Regions from separate parts of the Bacillus sp. AK124 genome, predicted to be linked through region 2. Evidence: riboswitches for the same ligand, from Rfam matches in the RefSeq annotation. Region 2 holds a riboswitch; the other holds the start of a gene.

Region 1 (9,177 bases), 490 kb from region 2:
TGATCAAGAAATGGGAGACAAACTGAAAATCGTAAAAATCGATGTTGACGAAAACCAAGAAACTGCCGGCAAATACGGCGTGATGAGCATCCCGACTCTCCTCATACTAAAAGACGGCGAAGTGGTTGAAACATCTGTCGGCTTTAAACCGAAAGAAGCCCTTGAAGAACTGGTCAACAAACATTTGTAAAATAGAAACCTGTGAAAAAGGCGATTCCAAAGGGATCGCTTTTTTCTTACAACGCCCCGTCTTCCTTCTCCAATTGTAGCGAACGTACGGTCGGTCATGGTAAACTGAAATGAAGAAAAAACGCCGAAACAAGGAAGGATTTTTGATGAACAAAAAAATCAAAGAAAAGCTGGCCCTTCTCCCGGATCAGCCTGGCTGCTACTTGATGAAAGACAGGCAGGATACCGTCATCTACGTCGGGAAAGCGAAAATCTTAAAAAACAGGGTCCGCTCCTATTTCAGCGGGTCCCATGATGCCAAAACACAGCGTCTTGTCAGTGAAATTGAAGATTTTGAATACATTGTCACCTCCTCGAACATCGAAGCGCTCATTCTTGAAATGAATTTAATCAAAAAGTACGACCCGAAATATAACGTGATGCTGAAAGATGATAAAAGCTACCCGTTTATTAAAATCACGAACGAGCGGCATCCGAAGCTGATTGTCACGAGGAAGGTCAAAAAAGACAAAGGCCGCTATTTCGGGCCGTATCCCAATGTCCAGGCTGCGAGGGAAACAAAAAAGCTGCTGGACCGCCTCTATCCGCTCAGAAAGTGCGCCAAACTGCCGGACCGCGTCTGTTTGTACTATCATCTCGGACAATGTCTGGCGCCATGCGTATATGATGTGTCTGAGGAGACAAACCGACAGCTCACAGAAGAAATCACCCGCTTTTTAAAGGGCGGATACAATGAAGTCAAGAAAGAACTTGAAGCAAAAATGCTCGAAGCCTCGGAAAACCTGCAGTTCGAACGGGCGAAAGAATTCCGCGATCAAATGGCCCATATCGAGTCAACGATGGAAAAACAGAAAATGATGCTGAATGACATGGTTGACCGCGATGTATTTGCCTATTCGTATGACAAGGGCTGGATGTGCGTCCAGGTCTTCTTTATCAGGCAGGGCAAATTGATTGAAAGAGATGTCAGCATGTTTCCTTTATACAGGGAAGCAGACGAGGAGTTTTTGACGTTCATCGGGCAATTTTACTCAAAAAACAACCATTTCCTCCCAAGGGAAATTTTAGTTCCAGACAGCGTCGATAAGGACATGATTGAGGAGCTTTTGGACGTGAACGTGCGCCAGCCGAAAAGGGGAGCGAAGAAAGACCTGCTGCTCCTTGCCCATAAAAATGCAAAGCTCGCTTTGAAAGAGAAGTTTTCGCTCATTGAACGGGACGAAGAGCGGACGATCGGCGCGATTGAAAAGCTCGGCAAAGCACTGGGCATCTACACGCCGTACCGAATTGAAGCGTTTGATAATTCAAATATTCAAGGAACGGACCCCGTTTCGGCGATGGTCGTCTTTCTCGACGGAAAACCGCATAAAAAAGAGTACCGCAAATATAAGATTAAGACGGTTGAAGGCCCTGACGACTACGGGTCAATGCGCGAAGTCATCAGAAGAAGATATACAAGGGTGCTGAAAGAGAATCTGCCGCTGCCTGATTTAGTATTGATCGACGGCGGAAAAGGCCAGGTGTCTGCCGCCCTTGACGTTTTGGAAAATGAATTGGGGCTCGATGTCCCTGTTGCCGGTCTGGTGAAAGATGATAAACACAGAACTTCCAACCTTTTGATCGGCGACCCCCTTGAGATCGTCCAGCTTGAGCGGAACAGCCAGGAATTTTACCTGCTTCAGCGCATTCAGGATGAAGTTCACAGGTTTGCGATCAGCTTCCACAGGCAGCTCAGAGGAAAAAGCGCATTTCAATCGGTGCTCGACGGCATACCGGGCGTCGGCGAACAGCGGAAAAAACTGCTGTTAAAACATTTCGGTTCCGTTAAGAAAATGAAGGAAGCGAGCGCCGAAGATATCCGCAAGCTCGGCATCCCCCTGAAGACGGCGCAGCTGATTGAAGAGGCTCTGAAAAAATAATGTTGAACTTTTAAAAAGAATCTGATAGAATTTGTACTAATTTCATAATAAGATCGTGTGATATGGTGAAGATAGAGGTGCGAACTTCAAGAGTAGGCTTGATGAGGAAGATGGATTCCGATGAAAAAAGCTGAAAGGGGAGCGTCGCCGAAGCGGGGAAAAAATCCATTCGTTTTTCCTGCTGGCTTTACATTGAATAAATGTAAGGCTGTCAAGAAATCATTTCTTGGAGGGCTATCTCGTTGTTAAAATCATCGGCATTTTGTTGGTTAAAGCAATGAGGGAATTTCTCTCATTGCTTTTTTTGTACGAAAAAACGTACAGCCCGCCGGTCAAGTTTTCCTCTTCATACATAAACAAGCACGAACGAAAACAAAAAGGGTGGTATTTGATGGGTCTCATCGTCCAAAAATTTGGCGGAACTTCAGTAGGATCAGTGGAAAAAATATTGAATGTCGCAAACCGTGTCATCGAAGAAAAACAGCGCGGTCATGATGTTGTCGTCGTCGTTTCAGCGATGGGCAAATCGACGGATTCCCTCGTCGCGCTTGCTAAGGAAATTACCGAGCAGCCGGGCAGCAGGGAAATGGATATGCTGCTGACAACAGGAGAACAGGTGACAATTTCGCTGTTGACAATGGCTTTGCAGAACAAGGGGTATGATGCGGTTTCCTATACAGGCTGGCAGGCCGGCATCGAAACCGAAAATATTCACGGCAACGCAAGAATTACGAACATTGATACAGGCAAGCTGAAAGAGCGTCTGAATGAAGGGAAAATCGCCGTTGTCGCCGGATTCCAGGGGACGACAGCGGAAGGTGAAATCACAACGCTCGGCAGAGGCGGATCAGATACGACAGCCGTTGCCCTCGCAGCTGCCCTGAAAGCCGATAAATGCGACATTTACACCGATGTACCGGGGGTTTTCACAACCGATCCCCGCTATGTGAAAACAGCGCGGAAGCTGGCCGGAATCTCCTACGATGAAATGCTTGAGCTTGCCAATCTTGGAGCAGGCGTCCTGCACCCGAGAGCTGTTGAGTTCGCGAAAAACTATCAGGTACCTTTGGAAGTCCGTTCAAGCACCGAAAAAGAAGCCGGCACATTAATCGAGGAGGAATCATCAATGGAACAGAATTTAATCGTAAGAGGCATTGCATTTGAAGATCAGATCACACGCGTGACCGTATGCGGCCTGGCGAGCGGCTTGACGACGCTGTCAACGATTTTTACAACGCTCGCTAAACAGAACATCAACGTTGACATCATCATTCAATCAGTGACAAGCACAAGCCAAACGTCGATTTCTTTCTCCGTGAAAACGGAAGACTTAAAACGGACGGTCGAAGTTCTCGAAGAATACAAAGACGCGCTCGACTATGAACAGATTGAAACGGAAAACAGGCTGGCCAAAGTCTCGATCGTCGGTTCAGGCATGATCTCCAACCCGGGAGTAGCAGCGGAAATGTTCGCTGTGCTGGCGGAAAAAAACATCCAGGTCAAAATGGTCAGCACATCCGAAATCAAAGTTTCGACTGTCGTCAACGAAGGCGATATGGTGAAAGCCGTTGAAGCGCTGCATGATGCTTTTGAACTGTCAAAGCAGACAGCAGTCATTTAAAAAGAAAAAGGCGGGACTTTTGCAGTCTCCGCCTTTTTTGCATAGTTATGCCGGGTCTTTCAAATCCCATTTTACAGTTAAAACAACTTTTCCGGCTCTTTTTTTCACTTGTTCATACGATTCGGCAATTTGTTCGTTCATCAGCTGGATTTGCTCGGCGATAAATCCGGCTTCGAGCTGAAAGCAGGGTTCCTTTTGATATTTGAGGCGGTTTGAGACCAGCGGGCCTTCGAGCTCAAACTCAAGCTCCTGTTTTTTTGAATGGGCGATCGTAAGCGTTCCCCAGCCTGCATCCAGAAAGAAAGCGGGAAGATCCTCCCTGGATTCAAGCGGGAACTTGCGGGCGAGCTTTTTTCCCGCCCAGTACATCATATCTGCGTAGTCTTGTCCCAGCATATCGGGAAGCAGCACTTCCCTGATCAACTCATAGCCATATGCGGAGACTTCCAGCTCTTTTAATTGCGCTAAGTTTGCTTCATATTTGTTCATATCCAATGTCTCCCCTCTTTTCTCCGTTTATTATAGCTTAAATGGGGTGAAAGATTACAGCGGGGACATGCAATTAGGAAGAAAAAAATCTGATATATTTATATTTTGATAAAATAAAATTTTCTAAAATATGATTAAATTTTAGAAAATTTCAATTTATGTACGCGTTTTCTTGACGCCTATTTCTCATAGGAGTAAAATGAAATTGTCATAAAAACTTAACAAAGTGCGATATTTGAAACAGGACGGGGGATAGGAGACCTTTCATTTTTACTGCACTTTTCAACTAGGGGGTAAAGCAATGGCCGGGAACAGAGAGTTTGTTTATCGAAGACTGCATTCTTTGCTTGGCGTCATACCGGTAGGCATATTTTTAATCCAGCATTTGGTTGTCAACCATTTTGCGGCAAGCGGAGCAGAGGCGTTTAATAACGCCGCTCACTTTATGGAAAACCTGCCGTTCAGGTACGTCTTGGAAATCTTCGTGATTTTCCTTCCGCTGATTTATCATGCTGTTTATGGAGTATACATAGCTTTTACAGCGAAAAACAATGCGAACAGATTCGGATTTTTTAGAAACTGGATGTTCGTTCTGCAGCGGATTACAGGAATCGTTACCTTGATTTTTGTCAGCTGGCACGTGTGGCAAACACGGATTGCCGCCCAAATGGGGGCAGAAGTAAACTTTGACATGATGGCTGATATTTTGAGCTCCCCGATCATGCTCGGCTTTTACATTGTAGGTGTCCTCTCAACAATCTTCCACTTTTCAAACGGTTTATGGTCGTTTGCTGTCACTTGGGGAATCACCGTTTCTCCTCGCTCACAGCGAATCGCCACGTTTGTGACAATGGGAGTCTTTGTTGTGTTGTCCTATGTAGGGCTGAGAGCGATTTTGGCATTTGTGTAAAAGAACTAGATTACTAGAGGGAGTGGGGCAGGCATGAGCAATTCAAGCATCATCGTTGTCGGCGGAGGACTTGCGGGTCTGATGGCGACCATTAAAGCTGCGGAAGCAGGAACAAATGTAAAACTATTTTCGATCGTTCCCGTTAAGCGCTCACATTCCGTATGTGCGCAGGGCGGAATCAACGGAGCGGTCAATACAAAAGGTGAAGGCGACTCCCCTTGGGAGCATTTTGACGATACCGTTTACGGAGGCGACTTTCTGGCCAACCAGCCGCCGGTCAAAGCGATGTGTGATGCGGCGCCGTCGATTATTCATTTGCTTGACCGCATGGGCGTCATGTTTAACAGAACACCTGAAGGGCTGCTTGACTTCCGGCGCTTCGGGGGAACTCAGCATCACAGAACGGCATATGCGGGGGCGACGACCGGACAGCAGCTCTTGTACGCGCTGGATGAGCAGGTTCGCCGCTTTGAAGTAGAAGGGCTTGTTTCGAAATATGAAGGCTGGGAGTTTCTCGGAGCCGTTCTTGATGATGACAATGCGTGCCGGGGCATCGTCGCCCAAAATCTGACGACGATGGAAATCGAGTCGTTCCGTTCAGACGCAGTCATCATGGCGACCGGGGGACCGGGCATCATCTTTGGAAAATCGACGAACTCGATGATCAATACCGGATCAGCCGCTTCGATCGTTTACCAGCAGGGCGCTTACTATGCGAACGGAGAATTCATCCAGATCCACCCGACCGCCATTCCGGGAGACGACAAGCTCCGTCTGATGAGCGAATCGGCGCGCGGTGAAGGCGGACGAGTCTGGACGTATAAAGACGGCAAGCCTTGGTATTTCCTCGAAGAGAAATATCCGGCATACGGAAACCTTGTGCCGCGGGATATTGCGACGCGTGAAATATTTGATGTATGCGTCAGACAAAAGCTCGGCATCAACGGCGAAAACATGGTATATCTCGATCTTTCCCACAAAGATCCGAAGGAATTGGACATCAAGTTGGGCGGAATCATTGAAATCTATGAAAAATTCATGGGTGACGATCCGCGCAAGCTGCCGATGAAGATTTTCCCTGCAGTCCACTACTCAATGGGCGGACTCTGGGTCGACTACAATCAGATGACCAACATTCCAGGACTGTTTGCCGCAGGGGAATGCGATTATTCAATGCACGGCGGAAACCGCCTGGGCGCGAACTCGCTCTTGTCAGCCATTTACGGCGGCATGGTGGCAGGTCCGAAAGCCGTTGAATATATTCAAGGTCTTGAAACATCCGCAGAAGATCTGTCTTCTTCCGTTTTCGACAGCTGCGTCAAAAAGGAAGAAGAAAAGTGGGCTGACATTATGAAAATGGACGGCAATGAAAATGCATATGTCCTTCATAAAGAGCTCGGCGAATGGATGACAGATAACGTGACGGTTGTGCGCCACAATGACAAGCTGCTGAAAACGGATGAAAAAATCCAAGAGCTTGCCGAGCGCTACCAAAACATCAATATCAACGATACGGCAAAATGGAGCAACCAGGGCGCCGTATTCACACGCCAGCTGCACAACATGCTGCAATTGGCACGGGTGATCACGCTCGGGGCATACAACCGGAATGAGAGCCGCGGCGCCCATTATAAACCGGATTTCCCTGAACGTAATGACGAGGAATGGCTGAAAACAACAATGGCGAAACATGCAGGCGATTTTGAAGCCCCGAAATTCCATTATGAGGATGTCGATGTTTCATTAATCGCACCGCGTAAACGGGATTACTCGAAGAAAAAGGTGGCGAAATCATGAGTGAAAATAAGACAATCAAGTTTATCATCACTCGTCAGGATACATCGGATTCTAGTCCTTACCAGGAAGAGTTTGAAATTCCATACCGTCCGAATATGAACGTCATTTCCGCTTTGATGGAAATCAGAAGGAACCCGGTTAATACGAAAGGGGAAAAAACGTCGCCGATTGCGTGGGATATGAACTGTCTTGAGGAAGTGTGCGGCGCTTGCTCGATGGTGATCAACGGCAAGCCGAGACAGTCCTGTACAGCCCTGATCGACCAGCTTGAGCAGCCGATCCGCCTTGAACCGATGAAAACATTCCCGGTTGTCCGCGACCTTCAAGTGGACCGGAGCCGCATGTTTGATTCATTGAAGAAAGTCAAAGCATGGGTGCCGATCGACGGCACATATGACCTCGGACCGGGACCGAGAATGCCGGAAAGAAGACGGCAGTGGGCGTATGAGCTGTCAAAATGCATGACTTGCGGCGTATGTCTTGAAGCTTGTCCAAACGTGAACGATAAAACAAACTTTATGGGGCCTGCACCGCTCTCGCAAGTCCGCTTATTCAATAGCCATCCGACAGGAGCGATGAACAAATCGGAACGGCTTGAAGCGATTATGGGAGACGGCGGACTGGCCGAATGCGGAAATTCGCAAAACTGCGTGCAGTCATGTCCGAAAGGCATCCCGCTCACAACCTCAATCGCTGCATTAAACAGGGATACGACCGTTCAGGCGTTTAAAAACTTCTTCGGAAGCGACAACACGGAATAACACGAAAAAATGCACCTCTTCAAGCCGAAGAGGTGTTTTTATGACCAAAGGGGATGAAAAACAATGAAGCTGCCGGGATATATTGAAGAACCGTTTGACACATGGTGTCAGTCATTTTCTTTTTTTGATGAAGTATCCGTCCGTTTTTCAGAAACGGACATGTTCGGTCATATGAACAATGTCACACCGTTTGTCTATTTCGAGGAAGCGAGGATTTCCTATTTCAAGCACCTGGGCGTCATGGACCGCCTTTCAGACGGGAAGAGCGCGGCCATTCCCGTCGTGGCGAGCCAGCAATGCGATTATTTTCAGCAGGTCATGCTTCATGAACATTTGAAAATCGGCGTCAAAACAGCATCTGTCGGCAACGCTTCCCTCACCCTCCACTATGCGGCGAAAAATGGGGAAGGTGACCTTTGCTTTACAGGGGTGGCGGTTATGGTGCAAATTGCGAAAGATACGGGTAAACCGGTGAAATGGACAGATGAACAAAAAGCAAAACTGCTTGGCAATCACTCATTTCCTGAGAAATAATTGACAGGGAGAAGAAAATGAAAAAAGCGATGATCATCGGCGCGAGTTCCGGAATTGGCAAGGCGCTTGCCAAGCAGCTGTCAGCCGCAGGAGTGGAGGTCGGTCTTGCTGCAAGAAGGTATGAACTGCTAGCCAAATTGCGCGACGACCTCCCTGGACCTTCATACATTAAAAAGATCGATACAGCCGACAGCGAACGCTCGCCTATACTGTTGAAAGAACTGCTTGATGAGATGAATTGGGCAGATGCAGTCTTCATCTGTTCAGGTGTTGGATATTTGGAAAGCGAAATGGATTGGAGCAAAGAAAAGGAAACGATCGATGTCAATATGACAGGATTTGTGTCCTGCTCGAACGTGTTGATGGAGCATTTTATCAAAAATGGGAAAGGGCATTTAGTCGGCATTTCATCCATTGCCGCGCTGAGAGGAAACGGAGGGGCCGTCACCTACGCCGCTTCAAAAGCATTCGTTTCTAATTACTTAAAAGGGCTCCGTCAAAAAGTGAAAAAACTTGGGTATGATGAAATCGTGGTCACCGAAATTCAGCCGGGCTTTGTGGACACGGCTCTTGCAAAAGGTGATCACCTGTTTTGGACGGCTTCGCCCGAAAAAGCGGCTGCACAAATCATCAGTGCTGTGCAGAAAAAGAAAACGCACGCATATATTACGAAAAGATGGCGGCTGATCGCCTGGATTTTAAAATGTCTTCCTTAGAAGTTCAGCCCTGAAACGATGCCTGTGTCATGATCTGAAAAATAGGTGTTTGAGGGAACCCTTTTCTCCGTCAGAAACGTCACCGACCTTGCGTATGTTTCATATGATATCACGACTATATCGAAACCCATTCGTTTCAGATCAGCTCTCACCTTAGCAAGGAGGGTTACAATACTTGAAGGAGAAAGAGTTTCAATCAAAGCCGCTGCTAACAAAAAGAGAAAGAGAAGTGTTCGAATTG
Region 2 (9,177 bases):
GATTGGAAAGCTGCTTGTATATTACAGTCGGTACAGGAATCGGAGCAGGAGCGATTGTCGGCGGCCGGCTTGTGCAGAGCACGCTCCATCCTGAAATGGGTCACCTTCTCATTAGACGGCATCCGCACGATACGTTTGAAGGAATCTGTCCGTATCACAAGGACTGCCTTGAAGGAATGGCATCGGGTCCGGCGCTTGAAAAGCGCTGGGGGAAAAAGGGCAATGATTTGGCTGAAAACGAGGAAGTTTGGGAGATTGAAGCCGACTACTTAGCGCAGGCTCTCATGCAATATATCTTGATCCTGTGCCCTGAAAAAATCATCATGGGCGGCGGTGTCATGAAGCAGCAGCAGCTGTTCCCGCTGATTCGCAAAAAGCTTGCCGAATATATGAACGGATATGTTGACCTGCCTGATCTTGAAGGATACATCGTACCGCCGGGTCTCGGCGACGATCAGGGAATCACCGGTGCGCTCGCTTTGGCTTATGAAGCCGGTTGAGCAAGTTGTTTTGTAAAATCCACCCAGTGTGAGATAATAACAGCGGTGCGTTTAAAAGCATGAAAAAAAGAAAGGTGGTCGTTCAAAATGGTAAGCAGTTTAAAGGATACTGTGACATTACATAACGGTGTGAAAATGCCATGGTTCGGACTTGGAGTTTTCAAAGTGGAAGAAGGCAGCCAAGTTGTAGAATCTGTGAAAGCAGCCATTAAAAACGGATACCGGAGCATTGACACAGCCGCTATCTATCAAAACGAAGAAGGCGTCGGCAAAGGGATTAAAGAAGCAGGCGTTCCCCGCGAAGAGCTTTTCATCACGTCAAAGGTTTGGAACAGCGATCAGGGATATGAAAAAACATTGGCGGCTTTTGATGAAACCCTTCGAAAACTCGGCCTTGACTACCTTGATTTATATTTGATTCATTGGCCTGGAAAAGACAAATATAAAGATACGTGGCGCGCGCTTGAAAAGCTGTACAAAGACGGCAGAGTAAAAGCGATCGGCGTCAGCAACTTCAATGTGCACCATTTGGAAAGCTTATTGGAAGATGCGGAAATTAAACCGATGGTCAATCAGGTTGAGTTCCATCCGCGGCTGACTCAGGCTGAGCTCAGGGACTACTGCAAAAAGCAGGGCATTCAGGTGGAAGCATGGTCTCCGCTCATGCAGGGAAAACTCCTCGATGATCAAGTGCTGACTGACATCGCTAAAAAATACAACAAATCCGTCGCTCAAGTCATCCTGCGCTGGGATTTGCAAAATGAAGTCATTACCATTCCGAAGTCAATCAAAGAACACCGCATTATTGAAAATGCCGACATATTTGACTTTGAATTAACAGCGGAAGATATCGAAAAAATCAACGCTCTTAACAAAGATGAGCGCGTCGGTCCCGATCCTGACACAATGGTTCACGGATTCGAATAAGCATAAGAAAATCCCGGGTTCATAAAAACCCGGGATTTATTATTTTTCATGAATGGCCAAGCGGCCTTTCGCTTGTTTCCTTCTGCTGCCGTCGAGCCGTCCGCGGCGGTGCTGCTTAATAAAGAATGAGAGAACCAATCCGATTCCCGACAATGCGGCCGCGGTCATAAACGCCAGATTGACGCCGTGAATCATCGCCGTATCCGAAGACGGACCGGCAGGATCGGCCAGCGCACGCTGTGTCATGATGGTGATGAGAACAGCCGTCCCGATCGATCCGGACATCTGTCTCATCGTATTGTTCATGGCCGTTCCGTGAGGAATCAAATGGCGCGGGAGCTGGTTCAAGCCGGCTGTTGTAACAGGCATGAGCACCATCCCCATGCCGACCATCCGAATCGCATAGACGACAGACAAATACGCAAAAGGCGTCGTCTTTGTCAGATGGGTCAAGAGCAATGTGGTCACGAAGATCGCCGTCAAACCGGTGATGCTCAAGATCCGCGCACCGATTTTGTCAAAAATTCTTCCGGTAATCGGAGACATCAGCCCCATCACGACAGCTCCCGGAAACAGCATCATTCCCGATTCCATCGCCGTGAAATGGCGCATATCCTGCATATACATCGGCACGATCGTCGCCGCTCCGATCATCGACATAAAGACGACCATCCCGATAATCGTCGCAAGTGTAAACATCGGATATTTAAATACCCTGAATTCCAAAATCGGTTCTTCCAAATGGAGCTGCCTCCAAATGAACCAAAACAGCGTAACGCTGCCGACCGCGAAGCCAGCCAGCACGTCCGCACCCGTCCAGCCCGCAACACCGGCGCTGCTGAAGGCGTACAAAATGCCGCCGAAGCCAAGTGAAGACAAGATGATGGAAGTAACATCCATCTTAGGTGACGTCTGTTCGGTGACATTTTTTAAAATAAAGTGTGCGGCAATCATGTCGATAACGGCAAACGGAAGCAACAGATAAAACAATACTTCCCAAGGGTAGCGGTCGACGATCCAGCCTGACAGGGTCGGTCCGACAGCGGGAGCGAAGGCAATCACAAGCCCGACCATTCCCATCGCTGATCCACGCTTTTCTTTTGGGAAAATCAATAAAAGCACCGTCTGCATCAATGGCATCATAATGCCCGCGCCGGCCGCCTGGACGACGCGTCCTGCAATCAGCGCCGGAAAGCTGAATGACAAGGCGCAGATCAGAGTCCCAGCCGTAAATAAAGACATTGCCGCCATGAACAGCTTTCTCGTCGTGAATTTTTCAATTAAAAAAGCCGTAACTGGAATCATGATCCCATTCACGAGCATAAAAACGGTCGTCAGCCATTGGGCAAGCCCCGGCGTAATGTTTAAGTCCCTCATGATCGGAGGCAAAGCCGTCGTCAATAGCGTCTGATTCAAAATGGCGATAAAAGTCCCCATAATCAAGACGGCAACAATCGGCAATTGATTTGTCTTATGCTGTGTTTCACTCATATTAAAACCTTCTTATTTATCATTTTTTATAACACTTTATGAAATAATCGGTACTCGAAATAACTTCTCTTTTTATTTAGGGTAACGAAGGAACTGCAAAACCGCAAGTTCATTTTTAACATTCGGTATATAATACCCAGCTGTCCCTCAATTTAAACAGCCCCTTTAAGCCGGGGGAATCCGGCTTAAAGGGGACGGATTATTTTTTATAAAATCTCAGCAAATCACCGTTAATAATCTTATCGGAAAGGGAAAGCTCTTGATTCGCCTTCTCTATGAGCGGACCGTATTTGTCCTCACTGTCGTTGATCATGTCCCCGGTTTTTTTGCTGTAGCACGTATTTTTCGTGTAGATATAATCATCTGTTATAAAGCTGCCGTTTCTTAACACAGCGAAAGGCATTCTTTCGTTCGAAAACAGGTCATTACCGAATTGAATCATGCCTTTTGTATCAATTCCGAGCAAATGGAGCAATGTCGGTTTGACATCAATTTGGCCGCCTGTTTCAGATATCGTTTTCGGGTCTTGATCCGTTACCCCCGGAATGTGGATAATCAGCGGCACACGCTGCAGCTGAACGGTATCGTAAGGGGTGATTTCGTCTTTGCCCAAAAATTGAGCCAGCGCATCGTTGTGCGCTTCTGATATGCCGTAGTGATCTCCCATGAAGACGATCACGGAATTGTCGTAAAGGCCGTTTTTCTTCAGTTTTGCAATGAAATGCTTCAATGATTCGTCTTCATAGCGTACCGTCGTGACATACCGGTTTAAAATCTCACTGTCCGAGTCGTATTCATCGATCAGCTTATCCTTATCATCAATTTGGAACGGAAAGTGGTTCGTCAATGTGATCAGGTTGCTGTAAAAGGGCTGCGGCAAGTCTTTCATCAAGTCGGCCGATTGCGTTAAAAACTCCTTATCCTTCAGCCCCCAGCCCGTTGAATTTTCAGGTGTCACATGAAAATGGGAGACGTCATAAAAGCTGTCGATGCCAAGGGCTTTGTACATGACGTCCCTGTTCCAGAATTTTTTATGGTTGGCGTGGAAAACCGATGTTCTGTAATCGTGGTTCGCCAGTGTTTTATACATCGAATTGTACGCATTTTCGCTCTTCGTAAAAAACACCGAACCGCTCAGAGACGGATAGAGCGAATTGGCGACAATGAATTCCGAATCGGACGTTTTTCCCTGTTCGGTCTGCTGATAAAAATGGTCGAAATAATAGCTTTTTTGAATGAATTTGTTTAAGAACGGCGTGATTTCCTGCCCGTTCACCTTTTCATTAATGACAAATGTCTGAGTGGATTCAAGCGTTACAAAGATGACGTTTCGTCCTTCGGCAATCCCGAACATATCTTGGTTCGGTTTGCTGTAGTCAGCGTTTGTGTAGTTCTCGATCGTTGCCAGGCTGTTTTCATCAGCGACAGCTTTTTGTGTCAAATTAAAGGTCTGTGAAATGCCGTCCAACAGATGAAACTGATATAAGCCGATGTTTTTTACAAGCACTTCCCTGTCGTAGGAGTAGCTTAAAAACTTCGGCTGATCCAGCTCCGACAGGGCGAGATTAAACAGTACTGTGCCGGCGGCTGCCGCGTAGTAGATCTTAACGGCTTTAGCGGAAAGCTTTTTGCCGGTTCTAGTGCGCGTTTTTGCCAGCCAGACCAAAAGAACCAAATCCAGAAAAAGCGCGATGAAAACCGGATTGAACAGCTCCTGAAAACTGCTCCCAAGCCCCCCGAGGTTTTTTGCCTGGAACAGGACGGGAACAGTGATGAAATCGATGTAGAAACCATAGAAAATACTGTTTGCAATCAAGATGCCCGTCAGGACGACATTAGCCCCGATTAAATAGAGGCGCTGCGTTTTTTCGCGAAAAAAGAGGCTGATGCCGAGTACAGGGATGAGAAAGCTAAGCGGGTTGATAAACAGGATCAATTCCTGAAGTGCGTTGTCGATTTGTAAATTAAAGCCCAGCTTGTAGATGAAGTACGTTTTCATCCACATAAAAAATATGGATAGGCATAAAAACCACTGCTTTTTAAAAAATTGTTCTTTCATATAAATAGCTCCTCACATATAATCCCCGCAGGTAAACAACACCAAGATAAAACGACTGAACAAAGCATAATACAGCAATCGGTCAAACCGTCCCTTTCGTCAGGCGATCAAGTTCGCAATAAAATAGCACGAAACAACGGTGAGCACAGTCAGAACGCCTTGTTCCGCCTTCCCGCCGGTTTTAATATAAAGGGGCAGCCGAACCTTAATGGCGGACGGAAAGAAAAGTTTGATGCCGTTTACAGTCCCGGCATCAAGGAGCAGATGGCTCGCCATTCCGGCCATCAATCCGACAAAAATGCTCTGATCTGTAAAATATAAATGTGCCGCAAATGCCGTGATGAGCAAAAAGAGCAGGCTGTGTGTAAACGTCCTGTGCCCGAAGACAGAACTGACCACTGCTGATAAAATCGGTAGCCTTCTGCCGATCTTGCTCTTTGTATGGCAAATATCCGGAATCAATGCTCCGATAACGCCCGAAGCTGTCATGAACACTGGATCATATCCGTAAAAATAAGCAGCAGCCGTGCAAGAAGCGACCCCTCCCATGATGTGTGTTTTTCCTGTCATATCGCTTCTCCTTTAAGACCTATAACAATTTCCTAATGAAAACTATATCAAGAGTTCTGGCGGCCTTCAAGACAGATGGTGGCAACTTGTCAGGCAAAAAACGCATTTTCCTGAGGCAATCAGCATGTTTACATCTAGAATATGGTGTTTTCAGTTAAAAAACACATTCAAGGTTCTGCATAATTTTAAAGTGATAAGCCAAATTAAAATTGTACCACATTTTTAAAGAGGTGATTCATTTGGGTATTTTCTTCAATAAAGATAGAGGAAATAAGGAAAAGGACCAAAACGCCGTTCGGGGGGCGCTTGAAGATGCAGGACAAGCGCTGAAAGGAGACCCTTTGCAAGAGGCGGTCAACAAAAAGAAAAACAACCGATAAATGACAGATGGAAGCGCCGTCTTCCATTCTGCAGAAGGCTGCCGAAACAGGCGGCCTTTTGGCGCGGCTGTCCGTTTTTCCATCACTTCCCTTTGACAGATTAAAATTTCTCTGGTAACCTCTTTTCAGAATATGTGATAAATCCTCACTCTTAACTCTTAGTGAGGTAGAGGTTGCGCGGATGATGAGTCGCATGTGTGAGGCTGATGGGGCCGATGATCATATGCAAAAGGCATCAGCGCCGAAGCATAAGGAAGCCATTCATTCTTTATGCTGGGTCTGCATTGAATAAGTGCAGGACTGCCGCGGGTTTTCCCGCGGAGGGCTATCCGGAGATCAAGAGTGTATGTTTAACCAAAGCATGGACTTTTGTTCATGCTTTTTTTATTTTGAATGATCTCACGGTCTGGTCCGGCATATTTTTTATAAAATGCTCGGAGGTTATATCTTATGGAACAGACAAAAAAATGGGGCTTCTGGCTTCTTACCGCTTTTGTTGTCGGCAATATGGTCGGCTCAGGGATTTTTATGCTCCCCAGCACACTCGCCCAGACGGCAAGCCCGTTCGGCGTAACGGCGGCATGGCTGGTGACGGGTGCGGGGGTGCTGATGATCGCCCTTGTATTCGGTCATTTATCCATTCGCCGCCCGGATCTTAAAGCAGGTCCGCAAAGCTATGCAAGAGCTTTATTCTCAGACCCTAAAAAAGGGAATGCGGCAGGTTTTACAATGGTATGGGGGTATTGGGTGGCAAGCTGGATCAGCAACGTGGCCATCATTACAAGCCTTGCAGGCTATTTGACGACTTTCCTGCCGATCTTAACTGACGGACGCGAGCTGATTGAACTCGGCGGCCACCCCGTTACACTCGGCCAGCTCTTGACATTTATCGTATGTACAATCTTGTTATGGGGGACGCATTTCATCTTAGTCTCCAGCATAAATGGAGCGGGCAAACTGAACTTTTTAGCAACTTTTTCAAAAGTGCTTGGGTTTGTCCTATTTATTGTTGCAGGTTTGTTCGTTTTTCAGACGGCTTTATTCGAATCATTTTATTTTCCAATCGAATCAGAAGGCAAAAGTATTGGGCTGGGCGGACAGGTTCACAATGCGGCGATTTCAACGCTGTGGGCGTTTGTCGGCATCGAGTCTGCGGTAATCTTATCAGGGCGCGCATCATCCCAGCGCGATGTCAAACGCGCGACGATTACCGGATTGTTAATTGCGCTCGGCATTTATATGGTCATCACTTTAATAACGATGGGCGTCATCCCGCACGATCAGCTCCAGGCCTCGGATAAACCGTTCGTTGATGTGCTGCACGTGATCATCGGCAGCTTTGGCAGCGTAATTATGGCGGTCTTGGCAATCGTTTCTTTGTTTGGATCGATGCTCGGCTGGATTTTAATCGGCGCAGAGGTTCCGTATCAGGCGGCAAAGGCCGGTGATTTTCCTGCTTTCTTTGCGAAAACGAACAAAAAGGGAAGCCCGGTTAATTCATTGATCGTCACAAACGTGATGTCGCAGATCTTTATTTTCTCAACGGTTTCGGGAACGATCAGCGAGGCCTTTACGTTTTTAACAACGTCGGCGACGCTCGCTTACCTTGTGCCTTATCTTGTAGCGGCTGTTTTCAGCTTGAAGCTCATCCTCAAAGGGGAGACATACGGTGAACTGAAAGGTTCAAGAACAGGGGACGGCATCATCGCTTTGGCTGCTCTGGTGTATTCTTTATGGGTCATCGTTTCAGGTACGTCTGACTTAACCACCTTTATCTTGGGAATCGGGCTGTTTTTCGTCGGTCTTGCGATCTACCCGTTCGTCTACAAAAAGTTCAAAAATAATCAAGTGTGATAAAGTTCTTTGCCAGCCGGGTCTTTTAGCAGAAGATCGGCTGGCTTTTTGATTCCCGCCGAAATTTTTGATTAAAATTTCCGCTTAGGCCTGTTATACTATAAAATGAAAATGATAATCGTTATCGGTTAAAAAGATCGAAAGGAATGGCATCGAGTGAGCTCTTGCAAAAACATACATCGTATCAACAGCGCGGATGGCCCTGATGAAGAACAGAAACCGATCAGCCGTCCGCTTGGAGCTGTTTTTGTCCTGGCCGGCGGAATCATGCTACTGCTGTTTGGCGCCGCATTATCGATTGCGCTCGGTGCGGCTGATATAAAGCTTGGAACGGTTTGGGACGCCATTTTTCATTTTGATGCGAAAAATACGGCCCATCAAATTATTCAGGAACTCAGACTGCCAAGGACGGTAAGTGCGGCTCTTGTGGGCGCCTGCTTGGCGGTTTCCGGAGCCGTGATGCAGGGGATGACGAGAAACCCTCTCGCATCGCCGGAAATTATGAGCGTCACGCACGGGTCAGCTTTCGCAATTGCTGTCGCGTTTGCTTTTTTTCCGGGAACCTCATCGGTCGGGCTGATGATCTGGTCGTTTGCCGGCGCGGGTCTTGGAGCGGGACTCGTTTTTGCGATCGGAATGTTTTCAAAAGGCGGTCTTACGCCTGTAAAGCTGGCTTTGGCCGGTACGGCTGTCGGCACATTTCTGAGCGCTCTTTCTACGAGCATTGCGATCCATTTTGATGTGGCGCGCGACGTCAGTTTTTGGTATGCCGGAGGTGTCGCTGGCACGAAATGGCTCAGCATTCAGTTGTTGGTTCCGGCGGCAGCTCTCGGTTTGGCCGTCGTTTTTGTCATCGCCCGTTCCATTACGGTTCTAAGCTTGGGAGAGGAGCTGGCGAAAGGGCTCGGGCAATATACGAAGACGGTGAAAGCGATCGGAATCGTGTCGGTTGTTCTGCTGACGGGTGCCGCTGTGTCCGTTGCCGGGGCAATCGGTTTTATCGGATTGATCATTCCGCATATTACCCGCTTTCTGGTCGGGGTTGATTACCGCTGGATCATTCCATGCTCAGCGGTGCTTGGCGCCGTCCTGCTGATCTATGCGGATATTGCGGCAAGGCTGGTCAATCCGCCGTTCGAAACACCTGTCGGAGCAGTCACGGCGCTTGTCGGCGTACCATTCTTTCTCTATCTGGCCCGCAGGGAAAGGAGTGGACTGTAATGCTCAAGAAAAACAGCAGACGGGCGGCTGCGGTGATGCTCGTCATGGCCGTGCTGATGGTCGCCGTGTTTTTACTAAGCATGAACATGGGAGAAATCCGCATCGCCCCGCTTGATACATTGAAAACACTGTTCGGTTTCGGAACGCCGCAGGATGAACTTGTATTATTTGAATT

The links. Region 2 has a riboswitch for lysine ahead of M1E06_RS03920 (amino acid permease). Riboswitches for the same ligand answer to the same signal wherever they lie in the genome.
Region 1: it holds a riboswitch for lysine, as region 2 does, so the genes downstream of both, M1E06_RS06510 (aspartate kinase) here and M1E06_RS03920 (amino acid permease) in region 2, are expected to answer to the same signal.

The regions. Positions count from the first base shown of each region.
Region 1 covers NZ_CP096378.1:1,293,579-1,302,755, forward strand. The annotation lists gene trxA (thioredoxin) at 1-190, shown strand, start outside; gene uvrC (excinuclease ABC subunit UvrC) at 336-2,108, shown strand; lysine riboswitch at 2,173-2,353, shown strand; gene M1E06_RS06510 (aspartate kinase) at 2,500-3,729, shown strand; gene M1E06_RS06515 (YslB family protein) at 3,775-4,218, opposite strand; gene M1E06_RS06520 (succinate dehydrogenase cytochrome b558 subunit) at 4,520-5,128, shown strand; gene sdhA (succinate dehydrogenase flavoprotein subunit) at 5,162-6,925, shown strand; gene sdhB (succinate dehydrogenase iron-sulfur subunit) at 6,922-7,686, shown strand; gene M1E06_RS06535 (acyl-CoA thioesterase) at 7,750-8,220, shown strand; gene M1E06_RS06540 (SDR family NAD(P)-dependent oxidoreductase) at 8,238-8,936, shown strand; gene gerE (spore germination transcription factor GerE) at 9,112-9,177, shown strand, end outside.
Region 2 covers NZ_CP096378.1:800,651-809,827, forward strand. The annotation lists gene M1E06_RS03890 (ROK family protein) at 1-500, shown strand, start outside; gene M1E06_RS03895 (aldo/keto reductase) at 588-1,427, shown strand; gene M1E06_RS03900 (MDR family MFS transporter) at 1,467-2,918, opposite strand; gene M1E06_RS03905 (LTA synthase family protein) at 3,118-4,977, opposite strand; gene M1E06_RS03910 (metal-dependent hydrolase) at 5,077-5,547, opposite strand; gene sspJ (small acid-soluble spore protein SspJ) at 5,787-5,927, shown strand; lysine riboswitch at 6,087-6,263, shown strand; gene M1E06_RS03920 (amino acid permease) at 6,378-7,781, shown strand; gene M1E06_RS03925 (FecCD family ABC transporter permease) at 7,938-9,002, shown strand; gene M1E06_RS03930 (FecCD family ABC transporter permease) at 9,002-9,177, shown strand, end outside.